DNA from 3 places in the Bradyrhizobium sp. 157 genome. Region 3 is predicted to be linked to each of the others. Evidence: predicted binding sites of a transcription regulator. Region 3 holds the regulator's gene; each other region holds the start of a gene.
What was found. The regulator LexA, encoded in region 3, represses DNA repair genes until DNA is damaged. The targets are predictions, from matches to a motif close to TGTTCNNNNTGTGTTCNG.

Region 1 (7,165 bases), on a different contig from region 3:
CGCCGGTAACCTTGGCCTTGCCGTCGACGCGGGATGTCGCGGTTCCGATATAGCTTGCCATGGCGTTCACCGTATTTTCTTGTCGGAGACCGATTGCGGCGTGCCTCGCGCGGCCTGACTGAGTGTCCGCACGATGGCGCGTCGTGCCAAGCCAATCTTGAAATCGTTGTGCCCGTAGCCCCTAGCGCCGTGCAGCAGCCAATCCGCGGCCTTCGTGAATGCAGCCGCGTCGGCGCGTTGTCCGAGCAAAGCCGCTTCGGCCGCCGAATTGCGCCACGGTTTGTGCGCAACGCCGCCAAGCGCCAGGCGCGCCTCCTTGATCGTGTCGCCGTCGAGTTCGAGCGCCGCCGCCACCGATACCAGGGCGAACGCATAGGAGAGGCGATCGCGGATCTTCAGATAGGAATAGTTCGCGCTAAAGCCCTTCGGCGGCAGTTCGATCGCCGTGATGATCTCGTCGGGCTCCAGATTGGTATCGCGCTGCGGCGTGTTGCCGGGCAGGCGATGGAAATCCGCAAATGCGATGGTGCGCGGTCCGGCCGGGCCTACGACATGCACGATAGCTTCAAGCGCTGCGAGCGCTACGCACATGTCGGACGGATGCGTCGCGATGCAGGCTTCGCTCGTGCCGAGGATTGCATTGATGCGGTTGACGCCATCGATCGCCGAGCAGCCGCTGCCTGGCTCGCGTTTGTTGCACGGCGTCGCTGTGTCGTAGAAATAGAAGCAGCGCGTCCGCTGCAAAAGGTTGCCGCCGGTCGAGGCCATGTTGCGCAATTGCTGCGACGCGCCTGATAGTATCGCGCGCGAGAGCAGTGGATAGCGCTCTTCGATCATCGGATGGTAGGCGAGGTCGGTGTTCGGCACCATCGCGCCGATCAGAACGCCGCCGGCGGACGTTGGCTCAACGCTCCTGAGCGGCAGGTGCGAAATATCGATCAGCCGGCTCGGCCCCTCGACGTCATATTTGATCAGGTCGATCAGATTGGTGCCGCCCGCGATGAATTTTGCCGAAGGGTCCGTCGCGATCTGCTTGATGGCATCGGCGACGTCGTTGGCGCGCGCATATTGGAAGGGGGTCATGATCGCTCCATCGCCTGCTGGATCGCCGCCACGATGTTCGGATAGGCGCCGCAACGGCAGATATTGCCGCTCATGAGTTCGCGAATCTCGTCGGCCGTTTTTGCCTTGCCCTCGGCGATCAGCCCGGTGGCGGAGCAGATCTGGCCCGACGTGCAGTAGCCGCACTGAAATGCATCGTGATCGATGAAGGCCTGCTGCAGCGGATGCAGCTCACCGTCGCGCGCAAGGCCCTCGATGGTGATGATTTCGGCGCCTTGTTGCATCACCGCCAGCGTCAGGCAGGAGTTGATCCGCCGCCCGTCGACCAGAACGGTGCACGCGCCGCATTGTCCGTGGTCGCAGCCCTTCTTGGTGCCCGTCAGGTCGAGATGATCGCGTAGCGCGTCGAGTAACGTCGTCCACGGGGCGACCGTCAGTTCCATACGGTTGCCGTTGACGGTCAGCCTGATCGGAATTTTGTCCGGCACGGTGACCGTCCGCGCCGCACGCTTTGCTGTGCCAGATCGGGCCATTTTGACCTCCGCCTGCTGATCTCCGCCTGCCTTTGGCTGGTGCGCGAGGATGCTGCGCGGGGATGATCCAGCCTGCTTGATTTGGCGCGCTGAGGGAGCCCGTCAGCCGCGGTTCCAAGCCTGCCTATAACGAGTTCGAACAAGGAAGGTTCAGGGCGAAAGCGGGATAGGCGCACCCGCTCCACGGCACGACTTTCGGGCAGCCATCCGCGCAATCACGCGAAAAGACGCGCGCAATTTGATGCGATGTGCGCCGATCAGGGCGGCTGTGGTTACAGCCGGTAGGCCGTGCGGAAGCCGCCCCAGTGGCGGCCTTTGACGCGGATCGGCACGTCGATCTCGCGCATCATCACCATTTTGCCGTTGCCCATGTCGCGGGCATAGCTCTGGATCAGATAGGCGCGCTGGTTGCGCCCTGCGGCAAGTCCGGCCGGATCATTGAAGATGCGGCGGTTGCGGCTGTTGGCAGTGTTCCAGGTGACGTCTCCCGGCCGCTGCGGGTGCGAATAGATTTTGTTATGGACCGGCAAATAGCCGTTGGTGTCGATCATGGCGCAGAACGCCATCCGCGGATCCTTGGCGAGGAACGCTTCCTGGAACGCCGGCAACGCTCGATCGGCCCAATCCAGGATCTTGGTGCGATATTGCACCGGGTTGGTGCCGGCTATCTCGACATAATTGGTATCGAACATCTCTTCCATCGATATGGCGCCGCTATCGATTCCGTTCTCGAAAATCTTCTTCAGCGCCGCGCCGGCTTCCATCGCCCGGGTGACCGCCTCGGTGTTGTCGTCCTGGATCGACCACAGCTTGTCTTCGATCTTCTCGGTCAGCGCGGCATTCGTCCGCTCGAATCGGGCCTGCGTGCCGGCCTTCGAGCGCTCGCCGATGCGAATGCGGCAGGCGCCGATGTCCTGCAGCGTCGCCTCAAAACTCTGGCCCTGCGCGAGCCTTTCGGCGTCTGGGCCGCTGACCAGGATGCCGTCGATCGAAATCTCATAGACCGGTGCCGAAATCACGCCGCGCGGCGTCTGGATTTCGATCTTGAGGCTGCAGGGCAGCTTTTGCTGTTCGCGGCGCCCCGTGCGCTCGCCTTCCTTTTCTCCTTGCCGCAACAGCACCGCGCAACGCGCCTTGAGCTTCTGCGCAAACGCGGTGACGGCCCGTCCGGCCTTGGCGACGCTTTCGCCATGGACCTCGGCCTCCTTGGTCGCGCTGTCGATTTCGGCGGCGCTGGCGCCGACGGAAGCGATGAAGCTCGAAGCGGAGGCCGCATTGTCGGCCATCTCGCCGGTGGTTGCGTTCTGCTCGGCGACCGCGCCGTTGACGTTCTCGAACACCGGGCGGATCGCCTCGATCGCCTGGGTGATGCGATGCACGGCGTCGACCGAGCCCGCAGCATCCCGCTGCAGCGCCTCGATCTTCTTGGTGATTTCCTCTGTCGCGTTCTGGGTCTGGACCGCGAGCGCCTTCACTTCCGTGGCGACGACGGCAAAACCGCGCCCGGCCTCGCCGGCGCGTGCGGCCTCGATGGTGGAATTGAGCGCCAAGAGCGTGGTCTGCCGCGCGATCTGCGCGATCAGGTTGACGACGTTACCGATCGCGGCCGACGATTCCCTCAGGCGGTCGACATTGACGCTGGCTTCGCGGGCGGCCTCACTGGCCTGGTCGGCGAGCTTGCCGGCGTCGCGCACCTGGGAGCCGATCCCTTGGGCAGATTGGGTGAACTTGTCGGCGGCGTATGAAAATGTCGTCGCGGTGGCCTGTGCAGCGCTGGTGCGGCTCGTCAGGGCGTCGGTGCGCTGGCGAATGGTGGAGAGCGTCGCAGCGGTCGCTTCGGCGCCGCCGGCGACCGAATTGGCCGCGCGCTCGAGCTGGCGGATCATCGCGCCGAGTTCGAGTTCCAGAAGTTCGAGAATGGCCTTGGCCGACTCGCCATCGCCCGAAGCGGCCTCGGCCACGGCGGCGGCCGGCTGAACCGCCGTTTGAGCCGCCGTTTGAACCTCGGGCTGGACGGCAGGCAAAGCCGGTTCCGCCACCTGCTTTTTGAACAAACCGAAGGCCATGAAGTCTCTCAAAAGTTGAGGACGGTTGCGAAATCCTCTCATCCGAGCATGAAGTCATGGTTAACAACTGCCTGTTTTTCCCGTAGGCGCGCCCTACTTTAGTGGGCGAATCGGCCGTAAATCTTTGATTTCAGCCGATTGCCGGCCTATAAGGCCGCGCTTCACCCCTACATCCCCGGGACGAATCCAAGAGACCTCGCATGGCCGGCCATTCCCAATTCAAGAACATCATGCACCGCAAGGGCCGGCAGGATGCCCAGAAGTCCAAGCTGTTCAGCAAGCTGGCGCGCGAAATCACCGTTGCCGCCAAGTTGGGAACCCCGGACCCCGCCATGAACCCCCGGCTGCGCGCGGCGGTGATCGCGGCGCGCCAGGAGAACATGCCGAAGGACAATATCGAGCGCGCCATCAAGAAGGCGATCGGCGGCGAGAGCGAGAGTTATGACGAGATCCGCTACGAGGGCTACGGCCCCGGCGGCGTCGCCATTATCGTCGAGGCGCTGACCGACAACCGCAACCGCGCCGCCTCCGACATCCGCTCCTACTTCACCAAATCAGGTGGCAATCTCGGCGAAACCGGCTCGGTCGCCTTCATGTTCGACCGCACCGGCATCATCGAATATGACGCCAGCAAGGCCTCCGACGACGCGATGCTGGAAGCCGCGATCGAGGCCGGCGCCGACGACGTGGTCTCAAGCGAAAGCGGCCACGAGATCTACGCCTCGCAGGAAACCTTCCGCGAGGTTGCGAAAGCCCTGGAAGCCAAGTTCGGCGAAGCCCGCAAGGCAGCGCTGACCTGGAAGCCGCAAAACACGGTCGCGGTCGACGACGAGACCGGCGAGAAGCTGTTGAAGCTAATGGACCTGTTGAACGAGCACGACGACGTGCAGAACGTCTACGCCAATTTCGAGGTCTCCGACGCGCTGGTCGCCAAGATGGGCGGGTAGCGGCTTCCGTTTCCCGGACGCAGTGCAGCGCGTGAGCGCTGCTCTGCAGAGCCGGGACTCATGTCTCAGCAAATACCTAACCGACCGATGGGCCCCGGCTCTGCGGCGCACCACTTCGCGGTGCGCCGCGTCCGGGGCACGCACCAACCGCATTCGCGGGGATTTCCGTTCTCTTTATGTTTCGTTCATCCGGCTCTGGCGTTATCACTACGCCATGACATCCCCACCGATTCGCCATCCCGTCCGGATTATCGGCATCGACCCCGGCCTGCGCCGTACCGGCTGGGGCGTGATCGAGACCGAGGGTAACCGCCTCGTGTTCATCGGCTGCGGCTCGGTGGAGCCGCCGGACGATCTGCCCATAGCGAGCCGCCTGCTCGCGATCCATGAGGGGCTCGCCGCCGTGCTCGGCGATTTCAGGCCGGCGGAAGCCGCGGTGGAGCAGACTTTTGTGAACAAGGACGGCGTCGCGACGCTGAAGCTCGGCCAGGCCCGCGGCGTTGCCATGCTGGCGCCCGCCATGTTCGGCATATCGGTTGCGGAATACGCGCCCAATCAAGTGAAGAAGACCGTGGTCGGCGCCGGCCACGCCGATAAGAACCAGATCGCGGTGATGCTGAAAATATTGCTGCCGAAGGCCGAGCCCAAATCCGCCGACGCCGCCGACGCGCTGGCGATTGCGATTACCCATGCCCACCATCGTCAGGGTGCGGCGCTGCGGCTGAAAGTGGCGAGCGCATGATGAACTGCCGCCGCGTAATGCCAAGTGAGGAGAGCACGCTGGTCGGGCTCCCTCCCCCCTTGCGGGGGAGGGTCGGGGAGAGGGGTAAGCCCCGGGCTCCGATCGAAGAAATGCGGGGACAACGTATCAAAGAGAAAATGGATGAGGACGCGAGCCGTGTCCTTGCTTTACGTCAGGCGATCGAACGAGCGGCACCCCTCTCCCTAACCCTCCCCCGCAAGGGGGGAGGGAACCCGTCCGCTGGTGCGTCCCTGACTTATGAAGACGTCGAAGGGGACATTGGCGTCGGAGCCGGGACGTCCCAATGATCGGCAAGCTCAAAGGTCTGATCGATTCCTACGGTGAGGATTACGTGATCCTCGACGTTGGCGGCGTCGGCTATCAGGTGCATTGCTCGTCGCGGACGCTGCAGGCGCTGCCGTCGCCCGGCGAGGCCGCGGTGTTGTCGATCGAGACCTATGTCCGTGAAGACCAGATAAAGCTGTTCGGCTTCCGCACCGACACCGAGCGCGAGTGGTTTCGTCTGCTGCAGACCGTGCAGGGCGTCGGCGCCAAAGTCGCGCTGGCGGTGCTCTCCACGCTGCCGCCCGCCGAACTCGCCAACGCCATCGCGCTGCGCGACAAGGCCGCAGTATCGCGCACGCCCGGTGTCGGGCCAAAGGTCGCCGAGCGCATCGTCTCTGAATTGAAGGACAAGGCGCCGGCGTTCGCTAATGTCGATCCTGCCGTGGTGCATCTAGCCGGCGCCATCGACAGCGACCGCGCGCCGCGCCCGGTCACCGACGCGATTTCCGCGCTGGTCAATCTTGGTTACGGCCAGCCGCAGGCGGCTGCCGCGATCGCCGCCGCCTCGCGCAGCGCCGGCGAGAAAGCCGAGACCGCGCAATTGATCCGGCTGGGCCTGAAGGAACTGGCGAAATAGACTATGTTCGCCACTGACTGTCGAAGGAACGCGTTGCTGCCATGTTGAGCGAGAAAGACCAGGAACTAATTGCCGCCGCGATTGACGCGATCAGGCCGCGTTATCGCAACAAGTGGCAGGAGGTCGGCGCTGCGATGCGCACCCGCGACGGCCGCATCGTCACTGGCGTGAATATCGATGCCTATATCGGCCGGATCGCCGTCTGCGCGGAGGCGATCGCCATTGGGCGCGCCATCACCGAAACCGGCGATCGCGGCATTGAGACCATCGTCGCCGTGCGCCATCCCAAGCCGGACGAGCCCGGCAGTATCGCCGTGGTATCGCCCTGCGGCATCTGTCGCGAGCTGATCCACGATTACGATGCAAAGGCGCGGGTCATCGTTCCCGACAATGGCCGCGAGCCGAAGGTCGTCACCATCGGCGAGCTTTTGCCGAACAAGTACCGGAGGGGCAACGGGTGAACACCCCCTCCCGCATCGTTACCCCCGAGCGCCGTTCCGACGATGTCGGCGACACCGCGCTGCGCCCGCAACTACTGGCCGAGTTCGTCGGCCAGGCGCAGGCGCGCAAGAATCTCTCGATCTTCATCGAGGCCGCGCGCAAGCGCGGCGAGGCGCTGGACCACGTGCTGTTCGTCGGTCCTCCCGGCCTCGGCAAGACCACGCTGGCGCAGATCGTGGCGCGTGAACTCGGCGTCGGCTTTCGCGCCACTTCCGGTCCCGTCATCGCCAAGGCCGGCGATCTCGCGGCGCTATTGACCAATCTCGAAGAGCGCGACGTGCTCTTCATCGACGAAATCCATCGCCTCAGCCCCGCGGTCGAGGAAGTGCTCTACCCCGCGATGGAGGATTTTCAGCTCGACCTCATCATCGGCGAGGGGCCGGCGGCGCGCT
Region 2 (7,165 bases), on a different contig from region 3:
CAACAGTGACCCGCCGCAGGAGATTGCGAAATCGAGTGCCGTGTCGACCTCCTCGACCGAGCTGCAATTCCAGGCGAGCGTGGTGCCGCGAAAGGTTTTCGGCCGCGGCTGATCGGGCAGCGTGGCGTCGCGGGCGAGCTGGTCCCACGGGTAGAGCGCGATCACGGTGCCGCCGGTATCGAAAAAGGCGACGGCCTCGCCAGTTGCGTGCATCTTTCGGACAAAGCCGAGCGCATTATAAAAGGCGATGCTGGCGCGCATATCGCTAACCCCAAGCGTGATGACCGTGAAGCGGGGGACTGGCTTACCAGTACTCATGCGATTCTCCGTCCGTCATTGCGAGAGCGCAAGCGATGACGCAATCCACGCCTCTCTGCGGAGCATGGAGTGACGCTTCGATCGCAATGATGACAACCACCTAGAATAGACTAAGTTGCTGTCCGTTCCGCTTCGGCTTGACGAAATGATCTGTCGTCAGTTTCGAACGCCGCTTGTTGAGGCCGAGCTTTTCGCAGGCGATCTCGAACCGCCGTCCGATCATCCAGGCCATCGGGCCGGTACCCTTCATCCGCGTACCCCATTGCGAGTCGTAGTCGCGCCCGCCGCGCATGTCGCGGATCAAGGTGAAGACGTGACGATAACGGTCGGGATAGTTTGCCATCAGCCACTCGCGAAAGAGGTCGCGCACTTCGAGCGGCAGCCGCAGCAGCACGTAACTTGCTTCCTTGACGCCGGCGTGAGCCGCGGCATCGAGAATGCGTTCGATCTCGGAATCGTTCAGCGCGGGAATAACGGGTGCGACCATCACGGTGGCGGGGATGCCAGCCTGCGACAATTGCCGCAGCGCCTCCAGCCGCTTCGGCGGCGTCGAGGCGCGCGGCTCCATCGTGCGGGCGAGCTTGGGGTCGAGCGTGGTCACGGAAATCGCGACCTTTGCCAAATTGCGCTTCGCCATTCGCTGTAGAATATCGATGTCGCGTGTCACCAGCGCCGATTTGGTGACGATGCCGACGGGATGACCGGCTCGATCGAGCACTTCGAGAATGCCGCGCATAATTTTGTGTTCGCGCTCGATCGGCTGATAGGGATCAGTGTTGGTGCCGATGGCAATCATGCGCGGCTCGTAACCGGGCGCCGCCAACTCCTTCTCGAGCAATTCTGGCGCGTCCGGCTTGGCGAGCAATTTGGATTCGAAATCGAGTCCGGGCGACAGCCCGAGAAAGGCGTGGGTCGGCCGCGCGAAGCAGTAGACGCAGCCATGCTCGCAGCCGCGATAGGGGTTGATCGAGCGGTCGAAGCCGATGTCGGGCGAGTCGTTGCGGGTGATGACCTTGCGCGAGGTATCCAGCGACACCGTGGTCTTGAACGGCGGCAGGTCGTCCAGGCTCTGCCAGCCATCGTCAAAGGCGACCCGCGCCTCGGCTTCGAACCGGCCGCTGTCGTTCGACTGCGCGCCGCGGCCGCGCCGCCGCTGGCGTTCGATAGCGACCGCGAGCTCGGGAAAAGGTGTCGCACCCGCCGGCTCGGAGGGCGCCGTGACCGGCGGGTGCTTGAGGGCATGAGAGGATGCTCGGCTCATGAAGCGAACATAGCACGTATCGAGAACAAATCAAGAACATACATTTTGCATGTGCCGGGGGTAACGGCAGCAGATCGCCCTCGTAATTCGAAGAGTACAAACCCAGGGAGGGTGCAGATGCGTCTGCTCACTTTGGCTGCCGCGACCATGTCGCTTGCAGCATCATTCACCTTCGCGGGCACGCTGCCAAGCCATGCTGATGCCAATTGGCCAGTTTGCTCCCGGACTTACGGGACGAATGACGGGCTGCGTTGCGATTTCCAGAATTTCCAACAGTGCCGCGCCCATGTCAGCGGCATGACGGGAACCTGCCTCGAGAATCCTCGAGCGAGCCAAAGTTCTGGAGCATCGCGTTCAAGGCGAAAACCGCTATCCAATTAAAGTCACGGGGCGGAGGCGCCGTTTCGCCCCTGCAGCCCCGCTAACTGGCGCATTAGTCGCGGCCGGCATCGTGCCGGGCAGCGCCGGCGCCAGCGCGGCCGTCTGCGCCCAAACCTATGGCAAAAGCGACGGACTTGCCTGCAATTGTGCCACTTACGAGCAGGGCCGCCGGGCCGTCAGCGGCTTCGCCAGCAGTTGCATCGACAACCCCGACCTTCGGGTGGTCTGAAGCACTGAGGCCGCGCAGAAAAGCGGGGAGGATCCTGGCAGGGGGCCGTCTGCGATGGGCTTACCGCAAAAAACTGCAGCGGGATGGCTGATTTGAATGTGACAAGGTGGTAACAAGCGGCGTTTTCACCGTTTGAGCCAGCGAAGTCTCATCCATGTTAAGCGTTATCATCCCGACCGAAGGGATCGAACAGACGGCCGTCGCCACCCTTGCCGCGCTAGTGCCGGGCGCCGCGGCCGGCATCATCCGCGAAGTGCTGCTGGTCGATCGTGCCGCCTCGTCCGTGATCGAACGCGTCGCCGATGTCGCCGGTTGCCGCTTCCTGGCGGCCGAGGGATCGCGCGCCGCAGCGATGGCCGCTGGCGCCCGGCAGGCCCGCTCGCCCTGGCTGATGTTCCTGCACCCCGGCGCTGTGCTCGATTCCGGCTGGATCGACGAAACCACGCAGTTCATCCAAAACGTATCGAGCAGCGGCCGGCCGCGCGCGGGAGTGTTTCGCTATGCCCGCTCGCCTTATGCTGACACGCGACTGCGCGACGGTTTCAAATTCGTCGCCCGGATGATCGCTGGGCCATCGGCGGAACAGGGGCTCCTGATCGCGCGCGATCATTACGACCGGCTGGGCGGCTACCGGCCCGATGCCCGCCGCTCCGAGGCGCGGCTGCTGCGCCAGCTCGGCCGCTCTTCGCGCACCCAGTTGCGCAGCCGGATCATAGTCGTCGCCTAGGGCGCCCTCTTTCACATTCGAGATCGACACCGGCCCCGCGAAGGACCACGCACGAGAATATACTTGCCAAAGTCAATTATCTATTTGACAATGGCAAGTATCGAGGTGCCGCCATGTCTCAACTGGATTTCGAGCAAGAAGTCGCGGCGGTTCGCGCCTTCAACCGCTTCTACACCCGCAAGCTCGGCGTGCTGGACCAGCACCTCCTGAAGAGCCCCTTCTCGCTGAGCGAGGCACGGGTGCTGTACGAACTCGCCCACCGCGAAGATCTCTCGGCGAAGGAGATTGGAACCGAATTGGGCCTCGATGCCGGCTATCTCAGCCGGATCGTGCAGAATTTCGATGAAGCCGGATTGATCACCCGCGAACCGCTGCCGTCGGATCGCCGGCAATATCGGCTCACTTTGACGGCTAAGGGCCGTCAGACATTCGCAAAACTCGAGCTCAGTATGCATGACGAAGTTGCAGCGATGCTGGCCACGTTGCCGCACGACGGCAAAGCGCGCTTGATCGAGGCGATGGCCGTGATCGAACGGCTGCTCGGTGAATCCGGCGGCCCGCCTTCGCCCGCGGTGCTGCGCGAGCCGCGTCCCGGCGACATGGGGTGGGTGGTGCAGAGCCACGGCGAGTTTTACGCGCGCGTATACGGATTCGATTCCTCGTTCGAGGGTCTGGTCGCTGAGATCGCGGCAAAATTCCTCAACTCATTCGACGCGTCGCGGGAACGCTGCTGGATCGCCGAGATCGAGGGAAAGCAGGTCGGCTCGATCTTTCTGGTGCGGCACACCGACGATGTCGCCAAGCTGCGGCTGCTGCTGGTCGGACCGGCCGGGCGCGGCCAAGGGCTCGGCCATCGGCTGGTCGCCGAATGCATCGCGTTCGCGAAAGCCTGCGGTTACCGCAAGATCACGCTGTGGACCCAGAGCATCCTCATCGCCGCCCGCAAAATCTATCAGGAAGCCGGCTTCAAGCTGGTCGCCACCGAGCCGCACCGCAGCTTCGGCCAGGACCTGGTCGGCGAAACCTGGGAACTCGAACTGTGAAGCCCGCGCGTCGCGATCCGCCGCGGCGCGTGACGCCAGAACTGATCACCTTCCATGTCAAGCGCGCACATCAATTACGCGTCGAAGCCTGGCACAATATGTGGCGTGCGCTATGGGCGTTGCTGGTCAGGCTGAAGCGCCTTTGGCTTTAGGCCGCCGCAGGTGCTCGTCCAGCCGCGGCATGATCTCGACGAAATTGCACGGGCGCGTGCGGTAATCGAGCTGGGCGGCGAGGATGCCGTCCCATGCATCGCGGCAAGCGCCAGGCGATCCCGGCAGGCAGAAGATGAAGGTCGCCCCCGCGACGCCGGCAGTGGCGCGGCTCTGCACTGTCGACGTGCCGATCTTGGCATGGCTCAGCATATGGAAGGCGATGGAAAAACCATCCATCCGCTTCTCGAATAGCGGCTCGATCGCCTCCGGCGTCACGTCACGGCCGGTGAAACCGGTGCCGCCAGTGGTGATGATCGCATCGACATCAGGATCGGCGATCCAGCGCTTGATGATGACGCGGATCGCATCGACGTCGTCGACGATGATCTCGCGCGCGGCGAGATGATGGCCCGCCGCTGTCAGCCGGTCCGCCAGCGTCGCGCCGGATTTGTCGTCGGCCAGCGAGCGGGTGTCCGAGACCGTCAGCACGGCGATGTTGAGCGGCACGAATTGTTTTGTTTCGTCGATGGAGGACATTTCACTGGATCCCTCGTGTCCCGGACGCGGTGCAGCGTCCTACACGCTGCTCCGCAGATCCGGGACCTATACTCAAAGAAGCGTCGCGCAACATGGCCCCCGGATCAGCAGCGCATCACCATAGCGCGTCTAAGACGCGCGTGAACGCGCTTATGCTGCGCAGCATCAGGGGCACCACCCGGTCACAACGCCCCCGCCGCAAACGTGTTGCAGGCCTGCACCGTGCCCTGCTGATAGCCTGTCATGAACCATTGCTTGCGCTGCGCAGCCGATCCGTGGGTGAAGCTGTCGGGCACCACCCTGCCCGTTGATTGCCGCTGTAGCGTGTCGTCGCCGATCGCGGTTGCCGTCCTCAACGCCGCGTCGATATCGCCGGGTTCGATGAAGCCTGGACGCTTCTTCTCCTCCCGGTTGACCCAGACGCCGGAAAGACAATCCGCCTGCAGCTCGACCTTCACCTGTAGTGCATTGGCTTCCGCCTTACTGCCGGCCTGCTGCTGCAGCCGCTGCACGCGCGGCAGGATGCCGAGCAGGTTCTGGATGTGATGTCCCGCCTCATGCGCGATGATATAGGCGGCCGTGAATTTGCAGGCGCTGCCCGAACAGCCGCGGAAGCGGGTTTCGACTTCGCGGAAGAAACTGGTGTCGAGGAAGATCTGCTTGTCCGGCGGGCAGTAGAACGGTCCCATCGCCGACTGCGCCATGCCGCAGCGGCCGCCATTGGTAGCGTTGCGAAACAGCACGATGCGCGGCCCGGTGTAATTCTGGCCGCTGGCCTGGAAGATCTCGCTCCAGCGGTCGTCGATCTCGCCGAGAATGCCGGCAATCATGCTGCCGACTTCGTCCTTCGGCGCCCCGGTCTTGGCCGGTCCCGACCTGCGATCGGTTTGATAGGTCGGCGCCTGCCCGCCACCTGTAAGGATTTCGGCGCCGCCGATCAGAATGCGCGGATCGATGCCGAAGGCATAGCCGACAAGGCCGAGCACGATGATGGTGCCGATGCCGAGCCCGCCGCCACCCATCGGCAGGCCAAAACCGCCGCCGCCACCCATTCCGCCGCCGCCGTCGCGACGGTCCTCGATCTCGTCGCTGCGGCGGAAATCATCGTAACGCATGGCGCTATTTCCTCATCCCCGGCTGTTGGCCGGTATACCCAACGCGGCAATCACGTAGAATTTCCATTTCATTAATCAATAACCCGCCCGGCAAAAATTGCCTAGTGCGCAAGCCGCCGCAATCTCTGATGGCATCTCGCCGATGATCTCTCTTCGCATTCTACGTCGATAACTTTCCTGGTTAAGTCGATTTTTACTTTGCCGGGTCAATGTATCGCCAGTCGGTTGTTTAGTCCCGCGTCGCCGACAGCGTCGCCTGAGTCAGAGTAATTGAGTCATGGTTGTGTCGCGTCGCGGGGCGTCTGCAAGGGCGCCCCGCACTAAATTTGAGTCTGATTCAAGCGTTCGCATCGTCATCGGCGATTGCGTCGCCGAGATGTCAAAGCTTCCGGCAGGTTCGGTCGATCTGGTGTTCGCAGATCCCCCGTACAACCTGCAGCTCAAGGGCGATCTCAAGCGTCCCGACGAATCCCATGTCGATGCTGTCAACGACGACTGGGACAAGTTTTCGTCATTCGCCGCTTACGATGATTTCACCCGCGCCTGGCTGCTCGCCTGCCGCCGCGTCATGAAACCATCGGCAACCCTCTGGGTGATCGGCTCCTACCACAATATTTTTCGCGTCGGCGCGATCATGCAGGACCTCGGCTTCTGGGTTCTCAACGACATCGTCTGGCGCAAGACCAACCCGATGCCGAATTTTCGCGGCCGCCGCTTCACCAATGCCCACGAGACCATGATCTGGGCGGCGCGTGACGAGAAGGCCAAGGGCTATACGTTCAATTACGAAGCGCTGAAGGCCGCCAATGAGGACGTGCAGGCGCGTTCGGACTGGCTGATTCCGCTTTGCACCGGCGACGAACGCCTGAAAGGCGCCGACGGCAAGAAGGTGCACCCGACCCAGAAGCCGGAAGGGCTGCTGGCGCGCGTGCTGCTGTCGTCGTCAAAGCCGGGCGATCTCGTGATCGACCCCTTCAACGGCACCGGCACGACAGGCGCCGTGGCAAAACGTCTCGGCCGCCGCTACATCGGCTTCGAGCGCGATAAAATCTATGCGAAGGTGGCCGAAGAACGCATCGCCGCAGTCGAACCGCTGCCCGAAGCGACGCTGGCGCCGTTCATGACGGCGCGCGACGCCCCGCGCGTGGCATTCTCCGAACTGATCGAGCGCGGCATGATTCCGCCCGGCACTAGGCTGGTCGACTCCAAGAAACGCCACGGCGCACTTGTCCGCGCCGACGGCGCCATCATGCTCGGCGACAAGGTCGGCTCGATCCACCGCATCGGCGCGGTGGCGCAGGGCTCCGGCGCCTGCAACGGCTGGACGTTCTGGCACGTCGAAACCAAGAACGGCCTCAAGCTGATCGACGAGTTGCGCGCCGAAATCCGCTCCGAAATGGC
Region 3 (7,165 bases):
GGAGCCTCATAGCCTGGCACCAGGCGCCGATAGGAGTTCGTGGTGGGGGCGCAAAGCGCGCACAGCGCCCAGGCGTGGGTCAACAAACCGCCGATGTAGTAGCGGCCGAGCTGGCTCAACTCGGCATAGTCGCCCTTGTCGTAGAACAGATTGGTCTCGCCCTTCCACAGGGACTGGTGAACGTGCATCCCCGAGGCGTTGTCCTCGAACAGCGGCTTCGGCATGAACGTTGCGGTCATGCCGTGCTCGCGGGCGGTGTTCTTCACCACGTATTTGTAGATCATCAGATTGTCGGCCATGCGGGTGAGTGTAGTGAAGTGCATGTCGATCTCGTTCTGGCCGCCGGTCGCGACCTCATGGTGATGGGCTTCGATCTGGATGCCGAGCTGTTCCATGGTCAGCACCATGTCGGTGCGGAGAGCCTGCATGCTGTCGGTCGGGGGAACGGGAAAATATCCCTCCTTGGGGCGCGGCTTGTGGCCCAGATTTGGCGCTTCGTCCTTGCCAGTATTCCAACTGCCTTCGCGGGAATCGATTTCGTGGAAGGCGTAGTTGATCCCCTGTCCGTAGCGCACGTCGTCGAACACGAAGAACTCCGCCTCCGGGCCGAAGTAACTCGTATCGGCGTGGCCGGTGCCCTTCAGGTTGGTTTCGGCTTTCTGGGCGATGTAACGGGCGTCACGGCTATAGGGTTGACCGGTCACGGGGTCGCGGATGTTGCAAATCAGGACCAGGGTCGATGAAGGGGAATACGGGTCGAGGAAGGCCGTGGTCGGGTCCGGCACGACCAGCATGTCGCTTTCCTGGATTTCCTGGAAGCCGCGGATGGATGAGCCGTCGAATCCAATGCCTTCGCTGAGAGCGTCGACACTCGCCGCACCCGGCGGGATGGAAAAATGCTGCCATACCCCAGGCAAGTCGGTGAAGCGCAGATCGATCATCTGCACCTTCTCGTCGCTGATCGCTTTCACGAGGTCTTCGGCTGTCGCACACTTCGGAAACATGGCTTCACTCCTGTCATGGAGAGGCGCATCGTGGAGGTCGTGCCGCCATTCAGCCGTGGCGAAGCGGCTTGCGACGGGTCTTGGACCACGTTCTGCGTTGCCGCGCCGGCAGCCTCAGCTTTGGTGCGGCCCGCGCATGAGCTTCATCGCGTCTTCGATATGCCGCCAGGTTCTGGCCAGTTCGGCCTCGCCTTTTGCCTCGAGTTCGATGGCGTTCTGGGCCGCTTCCGCAATGGCCTTGGGGCCATGCGCTTCCAGCAACTGCCGTGCATAGTCGTGGATTTCGGTTTCTCGCATGGGGTCATGCTCCTCTCGTTCTGAGCGCAACCGTGAATTCCAGTCGAGCTGAGAGCCGTAGACGTTGACACCTGGTCATGCGCGCACAGTGTGCATCCTGCTGCGGCGCACTTGCAAGAGCGGTTTCCGGGTGGTGGGCTGGCGGGATTGGAACGTGACGCCGGCCGCCTAGCAACCCCGGCAAATGCTGCGCAGGGACTTTGCGAGCTGGGCGTCGTCCGCCGTCATGGGCTCGTAGGGCTTTTGCTGCTCGGCCTGCCGGGCCTCGTTCGCCTTCTGCCGGGCCACACGCTCGATCTCCTGGCGCTGGTAGCACGCCTCGCGCTCGGCCCGCGCTTCGATGAAGCGGCATTGCTCTGGAGTGGCGGCATTGGCGTGAGAGGTGATCAAGATCGCCGCAGATAAAAGGCTGGCCGCAAGCTTCATGTCGCTTCTTTGTCCTGATTCCGGTTCAATCCAATAGCGTTCGACTGTAACGCCGGCCGGTGTGCATTTCCTCAGGTTTCTGTTTCCGTTCCGCTAGCGGCCACAATACAGCGTCCGGTAGTCTTGCGGTCTCCACGAGATCGTAAGGTGTAGGCTCGGTGGCGGAGCAAGGCGACACGTCGGGCCGAAAACGGGGCTATGCCGGCACCTGGCCGCCGCGCGCTGCGGCGCCGGTCGGTGGCATTTTGCCATCGCGTCCCGCGTTCTGGCCGCCGCTGATCGAAACCCTGCGTGCATGGGCGCGCGCGGAAGCCGGCGCCGGCCGCTTGCTGCCGTGGGTACCCGTCGCATTCGGCACCGGCATTGCCCTCTACTTCGCCGCCGATCATGAGCCGGTGCTGTCGGTGGCTGCCACTGTGGCGATCGCGCTGTGCGCGGTGGCGGTTCTGTTGCGGCGACAGAAATTCTTTCCCGCCGCGGTAATGATCGCGGCGGTCGCCGCGGGCTTTGCGGTCGCGACCTGGAAGACCGCGCGCATCGCGCATGGCGTGCTGGCGCGGCCGATGTTTTCGGTGTCAATGACGGGTTTTGTCGAGACGCGCGACATTCGCGAGCGCACCGACCGTTTTGTCCTTCGCGTCGTCACCATGGAAAGCGCGCGCGGAACGACGAAGCTGGAGCGCGTACGGCTCTCGGTAAGGAAGGGCACGGCGCCGCCGGTTGGGAGCTTCGTCGAGCTGAAAGCGCGGCTGTTGCCGCCGCTTTCGCCGGTGCGGCCGGGCAGCTACGATTTCAGCCGCGACATGTTTTTCGCCGGCATCGGCGCCTCCGGCTTCGCGATGGGCGCCGTCAAGATCGCCGAGCCGCCCGCCACGGGCGGCGGGCTCCGCCTGCGCTATTCGGCGTTCATGCAAGGCCTGCGCGATACGATCGATGCGCGGATCAGGACCACGCTGGAGGGCGACAAGCGCGCGATTGCGACCGCTCTGTTGACCGGGCGGCGCGATGCGATCTCGCCGCCGGTGAACGACGCGATGTTCATCTCCGGTCTCGGCCATGTGCTGTCGATCTCCGGCTATCACATGGCCGTCGTCGCCGGCGTCGTGTTCTTTGCGGTCCGGGCACTATTGGCGCTGTTTCCCGTGCTCACCGTCGGCTACGCGATCAAGAAGTGGTCGGCGGCGGCAGCCCTCGTTGCCGCCGCGTTTTATTTGCTGCTGTCGGGCGCCGAGGTTGCGACGCAAAGATCGTTCTTCATGACGGCCGTGGTGCTGATTGCCGTCATGGTCGATCGCCGCGCGATTACGTTTCGCACGCTCGCGGTCGCGGCCCTGATCGTGCTCACGGTCGCGCCGGAAGCGCTGGTGCATCCGAGTTTTCAGATGTCGTTTGCGGCGACACTCGGGTTGGTGGCGCTGGTGCAGATCGGCATGCCGCGCCTGTTCGCGACGGCGGATCATACCGCAACCGCGCGCGTGGCGCTGTGGGGCGGCCGCGAAGTCACCATGCTGCTGCTGGCCTCACTGATAGCGGGGCTTGCGACCACACCTTACGCGGCCTTTCACTTTCACCGGGTCACGCCTTACGGCGTGCTGGCCAACCTCGCGGCGATGCCGGTGGTGTCAGCACTGGTAATGCCGGCGGGCCTGTTCGGCCTCGTTGCGATGCCGTTCGGCTTCGATCGCCCGTTCTGGGCGGTCATGGGCGTCGGCATCGACTGGATGATCGTGGTCACGCAATGGGTCGCGGCGTTACCCGGTGCGGTCGGCCGGGTGCCGGCCTTCGGCATCGGCCCGCTGATTGCGGCAAGCCTCGGCATCATCCTGCTCGGCCTGTTGCGCACTCCGCTGCGCTGGTCGGGTGCGGCGCTGGTGCTGGCAGCGGCATTGTGGGCGGCGCGGGCACCGCAGCCGGACATCCTGATTTCCGCCGACGGGCGCAATGTCGGGGTCCGCGGCCAGGATGGCCGGCTGCACCTGATGCACGCGGCCAAGGGATCTCGGGACATCTTCCTTTTAAAGGAGTGGCTGGCGGCGGATGCGGATGCGCGGACGGCGGCTGACGCGTCGCTCACATCGGGCGTTTCATGCGACGATTTCGGCTGCGTCGTCCAATCCGCCGGTGGCGGCCTGATCGCGCAGGCCTTCAGGCCCGAGGCGCTGGCGGACGATTGCGAGCGCGCGGCGCTGATCGTGACGCTGCGGCAGGCCCCCGCAGCCTGTGGCGCTTCCGTTATCGATGCTGAACGGCTGCGGCGGCAGGGCGCGATGGCGTTGCGGCGCAGCCGGGAGGGATTTGTCGTCGATGCGGTCAAGCCGAGGGGCGTAGACCGCCCCTGGTCGCCGGTCATTGCTGACGAGAGCGAGGCCGACACCACCGTTCTTGCGCCGCGCATTGTGCCGCCCCGCGCGGTCGACGCCACGCCGGCCGAGGCAGATCTTCAGGCGGAGGAGTAGACGAGCGTCAGTGCTCGTCGACCGTGGGTTTGGCTGGTATTTCGAATGCACCGAGGTGGAATTCCTCCGGGGCATCAGGCGCCGAGGGCAGAGCGACCAGCGTGAACGACGCGTCGGGGAATTGCTGCCAGATTGCGAGATCTTCGGCCGTGATGGTGAGCCAGCCGTACCTGAACATGTACCGCCCGGGCTCAGTGACGCGCCCGGCTTTTTGCCACGTAACCTTGTTAACCACCGGCTGCCCCCTGCGGTGCCGAGTTCTGAAAAATGTACCACCATGATCCGCCGGCCTGGACCGGCGGATCATATGCGCGTGGGCGTTTATCCGGTCACGATCGATTCGGCCGTAGGTGCTTCCGTTACCTTTGGCGCACGTTCGCCACCGGTCTGGACCACCGGCAATTGCAGCACGGTCGCGCGCTGGCCTTCGCAAAGCTGCGTCACCAGCACATGGCTTCCATCGGGAAATTCGATCGCGTCATGATGACGGTCGGATATATGGGGGTCGATTTGATTGAACTTGCCGACCCGCCAGTCGGTGGTTCGAGTCCAGATCCACCGGTTGTCGTATTTGACGTCCTCAGCGAACGCCAGTTCGGTGCCGGGAAGCATGCAGACCGCCACTGCAGGCTCGCGTTCCGACGCAAAGCCGCGGGTCGATGTACCGCGGAATGTCGTTGTGATCAGCGTCTCGCCGACCTGGGCAGGCCGCGTAGCCACAGCATGCAGGCTATAGTCACACATCGGATGGCTCCCTCGTTTGAGATAGCTGACCCGTGTCTAGAAGGAGGCACAGGCCTCTATCAGAGTGGACATGGCGCAGAGCCTTTTCTTCTTTCTGGGCAATTCTGCGACTGGCGCACTGCGCCACATTCACAAACGCGCTAACGTGCCTTAGTTCCACACGCGCAACAAAAAACCCCGGCCGAGGGCCGGGGCTGGCTTTCGTCACGGCGCCGGAGCGCATAACGGGTCAGTATTTGCGGTACAGCCCGATCAGCTTGCCCTGAATCCGGACCCGGTTCGGCGGCAGGATGCGGACTTCATAGGCGGCGTTGGCCGGCTCGAGCGCAATCGAGGCGCCGCGGCGGCGGAAGCGCTTCAGGGTGGCCTCTTCCTCGTCGATCAACGCCACCACGATATCACCGGTGTCGGCGGTCTCGTTGCGCTGGATCAGCGCCATGTCGCCGTCGAGGATGCCGGCATCCACCATGGAATCGCCGCGCACTTCGAGCGCGTAATGCTCGCCGGAGCCGAGCATGTCCGGCGGCACGCTGATGGTGTGGCTGCGCGTCTGCAGCGCCTCGATCGGCGTACCGGCGGCAATCCGGCCCATGACAGGCACAGCGACTGGGCGATTGCCGTCGTCCTCGGCGGCCGGCGCGCTCACCGTGCGCTTGCCGAGCGTGCCCTCGATGACGCTCGGCGTGAAGCCGCGGCGGCCGTTGGCGGCGGCAGCGAGCTCGGGCAGCTTGATGACTTCGATGGCGCGGGCGCGGTTGGGCAGGCGGCGGATGAAGCCGCGCTCCTCCAACGCCGTGATGAGGCGGTGGATTCCGGATTTCGAGCGCAGATCGAGCGCATCCTTCATCTCGTCGAACGAGGGCGGCACGCCGGCCTCTTTCAGCCGTTCATTGATGAAACGCAGAAGTTCATACTGTTTGCGCGTAAGCATCGCGAGCAATCCCCCGGTTGGCGTCGTCTCGTTCCGAATCTTTAGCGCCCAGATCGTGGAGTCCCCAAACTCTCAACCAAAGACACTAGCAGTCGAAACAAATCATGAACGGACACTATATGTTCGATATGTGTTCCGCAACCATTTAATTTGAGGTGAACGCATTGCGGTTCCGGTCCAAGGTGCTGTTGGAACGCCGTTCGTCATTCCGGCAGCCGGAGCAACTCGCAACGCGATCCCTTTGCGGCAGCCGGCGCGAACGGCGGACGTATCACAAGTGCCCGTGCCGCAGCGAGATTCCCTGATAGTGACGAGTCCTGATGGTTCACCGGCACGGCGACCAGCGTGCCGTCGTCGCGGGCTTCGAGGCGAGCGCGAAGATAGTCTTCGCGCTGGTCGTTGGCGGCGAGATCGCAGCCGAGCAGGGCGTTTTCGCGCGGATGATTGACGTGGTCGCGGCCCGATAAGGCGCGAATCAGCGGCACCAGAAACAGGAAGCCGCAGACATAGGAGGAGACGGGATTGCCGGGCAGGCCGATCACCCGCATCGCGCCCAACCTGCCGTGCATCATCGGCTTGCCTGGCCGCATCGCGATCCGCCAGAACGCCATGGCGACGCCCTCGGCCTCCAGCGACCGCTTGACGAGGTCGTGGTCGCCGACCGAGGCGCCGCCCACGGTGATCAGGACGTCCGCGTCGGCGTTGCGGGCACGGCGGATGCCCTCCGTGGTGGCGGCGACGGTGTCGGCGGCGATCCCGAGGTCGATGATTTCTGCGCCCTCGGCTCGCGCCAGCGCTCGCAAGCCGTAGCCGTTGGAATAGACGATCTGGCCGGGGCTGGGGGTTGCGCCTGGCATCACCAGTTCGTCGCCGGTCGCCAGCATCGCCACTTTCGGGCGGCGGTGCACCGCAAGCTCCGGGTAGTTCATGCCGGCGGCAAGCGAGAGATCGCGGTCGGTGAGGCGGCGCCCGCGTTTGAGGAGGACGTCGCCTTCGCGGAAATCAACGCCCGCTGGGCGGATATGCCGTCCCGGAACGGCAGCTTCCGTGATGGTGATATGATCGCCCTCGATGGCAGCGTCTTCCTGGATGACGACGGCGTCTGCGCCATCGGGGATCACGCCGCCGGTAAAGATCCGCACCGCTTCGCCTGGGCCTACCTTCCGCTCGAACGGGCGGCCGGCGGCGACCTCGCCGATCACCTTCAGCCGTGCGCCGACATCGGCGGCGTCGGCCGCGCGCACCGCATAGCCGTCCATCGCCGACATCGCCTGCGGCGGCTGCGTCCGCCGCGCGGCGACGTCGCG

Region 1: the regulator LexA is predicted to act here: its motif matches at 4,775-4,792, upstream of ruvC (crossover junction endodeoxyribonuclease RuvC).
Region 2: the regulator LexA is predicted to act here: its motif matches at 1,601-1,618, upstream of IVA95_RS02005 (PA0069 family radical SAM protein).

The regions. Positions count from the first base shown of each region.
Region 1 covers NZ_JADPKF010000065.1:5,531-12,695, reverse strand. The annotation lists gene IVA95_RS13715 (xanthine dehydrogenase family protein molybdopterin-binding subunit) at 1-61, opposite strand, end outside; gene IVA95_RS13710 (xanthine dehydrogenase family protein subunit M) at 67-1,083, opposite strand; gene IVA95_RS13705 ((2Fe-2S)-binding protein) at 1,080-1,595, opposite strand; gene IVA95_RS13700 (methyl-accepting chemotaxis protein) at 1,868-3,661, opposite strand; gene IVA95_RS13695 (YebC/PmpR family DNA-binding transcriptional regulator) at 3,862-4,608, shown strand; gene ruvC (crossover junction endodeoxyribonuclease RuvC) at 4,823-5,350, shown strand; gene ruvA (Holliday junction branch migration protein RuvA) at 5,655-6,272, shown strand; gene IVA95_RS13680 (cytidine deaminase) at 6,314-6,733, shown strand; gene ruvB (Holliday junction branch migration DNA helicase RuvB) at 6,730-7,165, shown strand, end outside.
Region 2 covers NZ_JADPKF010000013.1:16,768-23,932, forward strand. The annotation lists gene IVA95_RS02000 (VOC family protein) at 1-318, opposite strand, end outside; gene IVA95_RS02005 (PA0069 family radical SAM protein) at 419-1,579, opposite strand; gene IVA95_RS02010 (glycosyl transferase) at 2,344-2,916, shown strand; gene IVA95_RS02015 (helix-turn-helix domain-containing GNAT family N-acetyltransferase) at 3,030-3,959, shown strand; gene moaB (molybdenum cofactor biosynthesis protein B) at 4,086-4,649, opposite strand; gene IVA95_RS02025 (neutral zinc metallopeptidase) at 4,832-5,764, opposite strand; gene IVA95_RS02030 (site-specific DNA-methyltransferase) at 6,042-7,165, shown strand, end outside.
Region 3 covers NZ_JADPKF010000088.1:4,754-11,918, forward strand. The annotation lists gene glnA (type I glutamate--ammonia ligase) at 1-1,004, opposite strand, end outside; gene IVA95_RS24670 (hypothetical protein) at 1,119-1,301, opposite strand; gene IVA95_RS24675 (hypothetical protein) at 1,470-1,727, opposite strand; gene IVA95_RS24680 (ComEC/Rec2 family competence protein) at 1,886-4,183, shown strand; gene IVA95_RS24685 (hypothetical protein) at 4,191-4,418, opposite strand; gene IVA95_RS24690 (hypothetical protein) at 4,505-4,927, opposite strand; gene lexA (transcriptional repressor LexA) at 5,157-5,858, opposite strand; gene glp (gephyrin-like molybdotransferase Glp) at 6,062-7,165, opposite strand, start outside.